One region of the Novosphingobium sp. BF6 genome, then DNA from elsewhere that is predicted to be linked to it. Evidence: predicted binding sites of a transcription regulator. Region 1 holds the regulator's gene; the other holds the start of a gene.
What was found. Region 1 encodes LexA, which represses DNA repair genes until DNA is damaged. Its sites were predicted from a motif close to GTTCCNCNCTTGTTCT; they were not measured.

Region 2: a site for LexA is predicted at 2,373-2,388, ahead of AC4D6D_RS19120 (putative DNA modification/repair radical SAM protein). Genes of this name have one in related genera too.

Annotation. Positions count from the first base shown of each region.
Region 1 covers NZ_CM177775.1:2,121,863-2,126,204, forward strand. Annotated here, with positions in the region: gene AC4D6D_RS10310 (molybdopterin molybdotransferase MoeA) at 1-1,064, shown strand, start outside; gene lexA (transcriptional repressor LexA) at 1,217-1,897, shown strand; gene AC4D6D_RS10320 (ComEC/Rec2 family competence protein) at 1,942-4,125, opposite strand; gene gltX (glutamate--tRNA ligase) at 4,155-4,342, shown strand, end outside.
Region 2 covers NZ_CM177776.1:834,201-838,542, forward strand. Annotated here, with positions in the region: gene AC4D6D_RS19115 (UdgX family uracil-DNA binding protein) at 1-1,043, opposite strand, end outside; gene AC4D6D_RS19120 (putative DNA modification/repair radical SAM protein) at 1,046-2,296, opposite strand; gene AC4D6D_RS19125 (exonuclease domain-containing protein) at 2,437-3,327, shown strand; gene AC4D6D_RS19130 (prephenate dehydrogenase/arogenate dehydrogenase family protein) at 3,275-4,063, opposite strand; gene AC4D6D_RS19135 (sensor histidine kinase) at 4,244-4,342, opposite strand, start outside.

The DNA.
Region 1 (4,342 bases):
TCTCGGCCATGGACGGTTATGCCGTCACCCCCGGTGATCTGGTCGGGCCATGGCAGATCATCGGCGAAAGCGCGGCCGGGCACCCTTTTGACGGAACCCTTGTCCCCGGCAAAGCGGTCCGCATCTCCACCGGCGCCCTGCTTCCCGTTGAAGCCGGTGCCGTGATCCTGCAAGAAGACCTGACCCGTGAGGGCAGCGCCCTCGTGCTGACCGGCACGGCGCCGCATCCCGGCCACAAGCATATCCGCAGACGCGGCATGGACTTCGCTGACGGCAGCCCTCTGTTGGCGCAGGGAGCGCCGATCGGTCCAGCCCAGATCGGTCTCGCTGTCGCGGCAGGCCATAAGCATCTTCCCGTCCATCGCATTCCGCGAATCACGGTGATCGACAGCGGCGACGAACTGGCCGCCGAACCCGATTGCTGCGCAGACCATCAGATCCCCGCAAGCAACGGCGCGATGCTGACGGCACTGATGCGCAGCCTACCCGTCGATGCAAAGCGAAATGGACCTGTTCCGGACGATCTCGATGCACTCGTCAACGCTTTCGAGGCCGCGTCCGACGCCGATGTGATCGTGACCAGCGGCGGCGCTTCAGTCGGCGATCACGATCTCCTGCGTCCGGCGCTGGAGGCCTGGGGTGCCGAAATCGATTTCTGGCGGGTCGCGATCAAGCCGGGCAAACCGCTGCTGGTAGCGACTCGCCCCCACGGCGAACGCAGGCAACTCGTGATCGGGCTGCCGGGAAATCCCGTATCCAGCCTGGTTACGGCTTATCTTTTCGTTCTGCCGGTCCTCCGCGCGCTCCTTGGTGCCACCGAGCCTTTGCCGCGCAGCATTATGGCGAAGCTTTCCGCCCCTCTGAAGGCTGCTGGAGCACGGCGGGAATTCCTGCGGGGGGTGTGGAACGGGGAAACCGCGCAGGCCCTATCGCTACAGGACAGCGGCGCGCTTTCTTCACTGGCCGCCAGCAACGTACTGATCGACCGTCCCGCTCAAGCCGAAGCGGCCAATGCGGGAGAGATGGTTCGAATGTTCTTGCTCCAAAATGGCGGTATTGCTTGACTATACCCTGTTCGTTGCATAATTGTTCCCTCATTGTTCGCAGGAAAGTTTTCTAAGGCGGCAGATCGTTTCGGATCTGTTCCTTGGAATCATCCGGCGAGGCAGCACTATCCGGTCGGGCCAAGGGCCGCAGAACATATGAGGCAAAGCAGATGTTGACGCGCAAGCAGCATGAATTGCTCCGGTTCATCCAGGTCCGGCTCGAAGAAAGCGGCATCTCGCCCAGCTTCGAGGAAATGAAGGAAGCGCTCGACCTCAAGTCGAAGTCGGGCGTTCATCGCCTGATCTCGGCCCTGGAAGAACGCGGCTTCATTCGCCGCCTGCCCAACCGCGCCCGCGCACTCGAAGTCCTGCGCCAGCCCGAGGATTCGACGACCAAGCCTGTCCGCAGCGCTCCGGCAGCGGAAGAGGCGCCGGTTCGTGCTCCGAAGGTTCCGACACCGGCCAACGACGTGATCGAAATTCCGCTCCATGGCCGGATCGCGGCAGGTGTACCGATCGAGGCGCTGGAAGGCCATTCGATGCTTCCGGTGCCGGCCGCTCTGCTCGGCTCCGGTGAACATTACGCGCTGGAGGTTTCCGGCGACTCCATGATCGACGCAGGCATTCTCGACGGCGACTTCGCACTCGTGAAGCGCACCAATACCGCACGCGACGGCGAAATCGTCGTCGCGTTGATCCGGGGCGAGGAAGCGACGCTCAAGTATCTCCGCCGCGAGGGCAGCATGCTTCGGCTCGATCCCGCCAATGCCGCATACGAGCCGCAGATCTACGGTCCGGACGAGGTGGAAGTTCAAGGCAAGCTCGCAGGACTTCTGCGCCGTTATCACTAAGCCTGAAGGGGGGAGAAAGCCCCCTTCAAATAATCGACCGAGATCTACCTCCAGGCACGCCACCAGCCATGATCGCCCTGCGTGTCCGCAACGGTTGTTAGCGTTTGCCGGTCCAGATCAATGGCCACGCCTCCACTGCGATCCAGCATGGCGCGATCGGCCTTCAGCCACTTCGGTCGGCAACTGTCCGGAAGCCGGCGATCAGCAATGACGACGTCGGATTGCCTGCAAGCCTTGGTGAGTTGATCTTCCGGCACGATCAAATGTCCCTTGGCGATGAGGACATGGTTCAGCGTCTGGCCGGTTCGCAGCGCAACGGCGCAGAAATCGCTGTTGCATCTGGCGCCCCGAACTGCCGAAACGACCTTGGGCCATTCGCGCCTTCCTACCGCTTCCATCATGTTGTCCAATGCATAATCGCTCGAACCGTCACGGAGCATCACGAGGCGCCGACTGTCCGGATCGATCCATCCGACATGGCGACCATCGCCTGAAATCACCAGATCCGGCGCCTGGACCATCATCAGGCCCAGGAATCCGATGACGATCGGCACCACTCCCCACAAGCGCACTCGTCCTTCCCAAAGCCCGAGCCATAACCCTCCCGCTACGAACAACAGGAAATGCCACCCGTTCAACGTTGGCAGGACACGGACGGAACCAGGACTATCCGCAATGAAATGGGCTATCGCCAGCAAGCCCTCGATCGCATGATCCGCCAGCCACCAGATCGGCCCGCCTGCTCCCACGACATCCAGAACCAGCGCCAGCGCGACCAGGGGCATGATAACCAGGGTTGTCAGCGGGATAGCCAGTACGTTGGCGAACGATCCGTAAATGCCCGCACGATGAAAATGGTAAAGACCGATCGGTAGGAGCGCCATTTCGATCGCGATGCCCATGACCAGCAGCAGCATGACATGACGCAGGCCCTTCACAGGCAGTGCCTCTTCGCGCGGAGCAAGCCATCGCTTTAGCGGTTCAGCATTGCCGAGCGCGATGAGAACCATCACCGCCGCGAAACTCATCTGGAAGCTGGGGCCGACGATCGACTCGGGCCAGACCAGCAGCACGATGAAAGCCGCCACTGCCAGCAAGCGCATCGACAGGGCCTCTCGCCCCATCGCCAGCGCCGCCAGCACGAGCAGGGCACCCAGGCAAGAACGCACCGTCGGCACCTGGGAACCGCTGAGCAAGGTATAGCCGATCCCGGCCAAAGCCCCGCAACCGGCAGCAAGGATCGGCAACCGGACCCGCAAGGCCAAGGCTGGCGACAATGCCAGCAGTCGGAGCGCGAGAAGATAGACCCCGCCAATCACCGCGCTCACGTGAAGCCCGCTGATCGACAGCAGATGCGCCAGCCCCGCATCCCGCATCGCCTGCGCATCGTCTCCGGAAATCGCCCCCATATCGCCCGTGGTCAGCGCTGCGGCGATTCCCCCGACCGATCCGGCCAGTCGCCCGGTTATATGACGTGACAAGCCATTACGCCGTTCCGCCAGCCAGTCCCCGCCACCGGCCGCCGAAATGATCTCGATAGGCGCAGTCACCTGCCCCGTCGCCGCAATCCCGGAAAACCACGCCGACCGCGCGAAATCGTACCCCCCCGGGAACATCGGCGACGCCGGTGGAGCAAGCCGCCCGCGAAAGCGGACCACCATTCCCGTCTCCAGCACATGGTCGCGAAACCGCACCGGCAAGTTCACGCGCACCTTGATCGCTCGCCCGGTTCCCGGCTCGCGCAGCGCCAGCGTCAGCCGGTCGCGCTCCAGCGCGGGCCGTTCTTCCAATCCGATCACAGCCCCGGTGAACGTTCCCGAAAGCGGGCGCTGGATCGCCTCTGCGCCGACCATTTCAGAGCGCAGCCAAACGCCAAGGCATCCCGCCATCGTCAACAACGCTAGCGACAATATCGCCTGCCGAAGATACGGATAGCGAAGGACGCCGGATCGCCAGTAAAGTGCGAATAGCGCAATCGAGACGCATACTACGCAAAGGCCTGCCCAATCCTCTCTTGAGGGCAGCGAAAACCACGCAGCTGCGCCGCTTCCGAAGGCTACGGCGAGCCACGGTCCCCTAGCGAAACCGCAGTTCGAAAGAAAACACTCGACACCAGCCAAACTGCTCGACAAGTGGCTCTGGCTGATCCATGGGCGATGCTGCATTGCAGCGGCTCCGGCGACATCCGGATGCTCTAGATCAACCGTCGTGGCGGCTTGGCTGGCCATGGCGCGCATAGGACAGGAAGGTTATAATAATGGCAAGCGGCAGCGCATCGAGCGGATCGACGGCAGGCAAGACCGTCGTCACGCGCTTTGCCCCCTCGCCCACGGGTTATCTTCACATCGGCGGCGCCCGTACTGCTCTCTTCAACTGGCTGTTCGCCCGTCATCACGGCGGCAAGTACCTCCTCCGTATCGAGGACACCGATCGCGCCCGCTCGAC
Region 2 (4,342 bases), on a different replicon from region 1:
GTCCGCGTGCGGTCGATCCCGGCTTCCGCCATGGCGCGGTCGAACAGGGCACCGGCGGGGCCGACGAAAGGCCTTCCGGCCAAATCCTCCTGGTCGCCGGGCTGTTCGCCGACGATCATGATCTCGGCATCGTGGGGGCCTTCGCCGAAGACGGTCTGGGTCGCGGGTCGCCACAGCGGGCAGCGTCGGCAGCCTGCCGCTTCCTCGGCAAGCAGTTCGAGGGATTCGGGGCCTCTTCCGCGAACAGGCATGCTGCGGGCCTGCTCGATCATCCCGAGTTCGCGCTTGCGTGCTCCGGCGATAAGTTGGGGGACCAGCGCGGTTTCCGGCATGTTCTTCCAGTATTTGCGCGGCATTTCCTTGAGCATGGCGCGGGGCATGACCCGTGCCGGATTGAAGATCGCGCTGTAATAGGCCTTCCAGATGCTTTCGACCGGATCGTCGCCGGGGGCATCGGCGCGGGTGGCGGGCGGGCCTTCGTTCAGCACCGTGCCGTCCCAGTGCAGCGATCCCCGCGGGGTCAGGATCGACCAGCGCATATTGGTGAAGCGATCGACGAAGAACCCGGCATTGGCGCGCAGGATGTGATGCTCCGGCTCGAACCACGCGACGAAGCGCGAACCGTCCCCGTCCCCGTCCGCAAGTTCGCGGAAACGGACGAAGGCGTGCATCTTGTGACTGTCGCGCCGGACGTTGCGGGCGAGGCCTTCGATCCGGCGGATGAGCGGATCGGCACGGTCCTCCAGCGCCTGCGGACGGTCGAGCAGACGCAGGAGCAGTGTGTAGAGCAGCGAAAAACGCTCCGGCTCGCTATGGAGCGCGGCATCGCGGGCGAGTTCGAGGAACGGCTTCGACACGCGCAAGGGTGTGGTGGTCGGCAGGGCCGGGGGCCGGTTACTGCCCGGATCGGCGAACAGGTCGGTCGCGCGGTCGCCGACCTGCCAGACCACCTGTTCCGGTGCCACGCCCTCGACCGCGAGGGCGCGGGCGGCGGCGCGCCAGCCGTCGAAATCGTCCTCGGCTTCGAGGCGGACCGCGCGCATCGTCAGGCCGCGAACAGTTCCAACTGGCGGGCGGGCGGCGTCAGCAGCGGGCGCAAGTCGGCGCGGTCGAGCAGGGCGGTCGGCCGCCAGTCGGCGGTGACGATGAAGGGGCGCAGCTTCTTCACCGAGACGGTCATGCGCGCCACGTCGTCCAGCCGCAGCGTGCGCCAGCGGCGGGCGACGACGATAGCGTCCACCGCCTTGATGCCGAGACCGGGAATGCGCAGCAGCATCTCGCGCGGGGCACGGTTGACGTCGACCGGGAAACGGTCGCGAAACCGCAGCGCCCAGGCGAGCTTGGGGTCGATGTCGAGCGGGAGCATCCCGGTGGCCGGATCGGCGGCGGCGCTCACTTCCTGCGGCGAGAAGTGGTAGAAGCGCATGAGCCAATCGGACTGGTAAAGCCGGTGTTCGCGCATCAGCGGCGGGCGGCGCAAAGGCAGCACGGTGCTGGCATCGGGGATCGGGCTGAAGGCCGAATAATAGACGCGCTTGAGATCGAACCGGTCGTAAAGCGTGGCCGCGCGCGAGACGATATCGCGGTCGGTGGCGGCGTCGGCGCCGACGATCATCTGCGTCGATTGTCCTGCGGGCGCGAAAGCCGGGGCGGAGCGGAAGCGCTTGCGGGCATCGGCGCCGTCCTCGATGGCGGCACGCATCGTGCCCATCGCGCCCTCGATCCGCGCCTGCGACTTCTCGGGTGCGAGCCGCTGGAGGCCGCTGACGGTCGGCAGCTCGACATTGATCGAGACGCGGTCGGCATGGCGCCCCGCCGCTTCGACCAGCACCGGATCGGCATCCGGGATCGTCTTCAGGTGAATGTAGCCGCGAAAATCGTGATCTTCGCGCAGCGAGCGGGCCACTTCGACGATCTGCTCCATCGTATAGTCGGGCGTGCGGATGATGCCGGAAGAGAGGAACAGCCCTTCGATATAGTTGCGGCGGTAGAAATCGAGCGTCAGGTCCACGACTTCCTTCGCAGTGAAGCGCGCGCGCCGCACGTTCGAGGACTTGCGGTTGATGCAGTAGTGGCAATCGAAGATGCAGCTGTTGGTCAGCAGGACCTTGAGCAGGCTGATGCAGCGCCCGTCCGGCGCATAGGCATGGCAAATGCCGCCGCCGCCGAGCGTCGAGCCGATGCCCTTGCCGTCTTTCGAATCGCGTTTCTTTACCCCGGACGAGGAGCACGAGGCATCGTACTTGGCGGCATCCGCCAGAATCGACAGCTTTTCGGCCACTTCGAGCGCGGGCATTCGCGTAAACCTTGTTCTTTCGAGTCCGTTTTGAACGCTCAGACTGACCGAAGGCGAACGTCGATGCAATCAAAATGTTCTGCAAATGTTCTTGCGGTTGATGGTCGCGGCGACAGGCCGTGCCTGCTACATCGCCGGCCATGAAACTCCCGGATTCGAATCCGCTTCCTGCGCTGGACCCTGCATTCCCTTCCGAAGAACCCGACTTCGTGGTGGTCGATGTCGAGACCGCCTGCGCGCGCGTCAGCAGCATCTGCCAGATCGGCATCGTCGGTTTCCGGCAGGGGCGGGAAGTCTTCGCCTATGAGACGCTCGTCGATCCCTGCGACGAATTTTCCACGTTCAACATCCGTATCCACGGCATCTCACCCGAACATGTCGCGGGCAAGCCGACCTTCGGCGAGATCCACGGCGCGATTGCCGGGCATCTGACCGGGCGCGTCACCGTGGCGCATTCGGGCTTCGACAAGGGCGCGCTGGCGGCGGCCTGCCGGATCGGGGAACTCGCACCGATCGAGACGACCTGGCTGGACAGCGTCCGCGTCGCCAAGCGGGCTTGGCCGCAGCTTTCCAGTCACCGGCTCAACGTGCTGTCGCGGCACCTCGGCCTGCGGCACCGGCACCACGATGCATTGAGCGACGCGCGGGCGGCGGGCATGGTGATCGTGCGCGCCATCGGGGAGACCGGGATCGACCTCGCGGGTTGGATGGCGAAGCCCGACAAGTCCCGCAAGGTGCCCACTGCCGCCGCGCAGGGGCCGCTCAGGGGGCAGCGCGTGGCCATTCTCGGCGAGGCCCGCGACGGCATTCTCGCGCAGTTTCTGGCGGGCGAGGGGGCGCGCATCGTCTCCGGCGTCGGCACCACCACGACGCTGTTGGTCGTCAGCGCGCGACATAGTCTCGGGCGCTGGGTGACGGCCGAGGCGCAGTATCGCAAGGCCGAGGACCTGCGCCGGGCGGGCGGGCGGATCGAGATCCTCACTGAAGCGGAACTGCGGGCACGGCTGTCGGGCGCGATGGTTCCAGGTTGAGGCGCAGGGCGTCCATCTCCGCGAAGAACAGGCTGCGGGCCTCTGCGGAAAAGGGATTGCTTTCGATCGCATGGCTGACGCCGGGGGCATCGTGGCGCACCATTTCCACCGCCTGCCGCAGCAGGTCGAAGCTGCGCGTGGTCACGCGCTCGGGCAAGGGGTCCATACGTAGCAGGGCCTTGGCGATGAGGTGGGTAAGGCCCTGGGTGAAGGCCGCTTCCCGGTCGTGCTCTTCGGGCGAAGTCAGCACGATCGACAGGCCGAAGCGCTTGCGCAGGAAAGCGGCGATGCGCCCGGCCGAGCGGCCTCGTAGCGGGCAAATCACCATCTTGAGACCTTTCGTGCCCGCGCGGATGCTCTGCGGGCCGAACATCGGATGAGTCGCGACGAGATCGACATGGGGCGGCAGTTCGCTCAGTAGGATCTCGGCGGACCGCACCTTGGTCGAGCAGACGTCCATGACGACCGTGCCGGGCCGCAGCAGCGGCGCGATCTCGCGGCAGACCTCCGCCAGCGCCGTCAGCGGCACCGCGATCACCACCAGATCGCAGCGGCAGACCGCGCGGAGATCGGCCATCGCCGCGCCTTCCACCGGCGACGCGGCAATATTGGGATCGGCGGCAAGAATGCGGAACCAAGGCCGCAGATAGCGCGCGGTCAGCTGCCCGAAAGCACCGAATCCGATGATGCCCAGCGAGGGGGCTTGCTGCGACTGACGACGTTCCGGGAAATCCACGAGTAGGAGCCTTCGATAAGGGCTGCCGTAACCATGGTCTTGCTGGGAAGAGGTCAACCGCTGATCACGCAGCGGTTGAGAACGACAAGAGGTCCACCGCCGATCAGCGGTAGTAATAGCTTCCTGCAAGGGCGAGCATGCTTGTCATGGGCTCCCGGCTAGGCGGTGAAGGGAGGGCTGTCAACCGCCCTGGCCGAAGGTGACGATCACCCGCAGGCCCGGCCCGGCGTCCTCCAGCACCAGACCCGCTCCCAGTCGCTCGGCCGAGGACTGCACGAT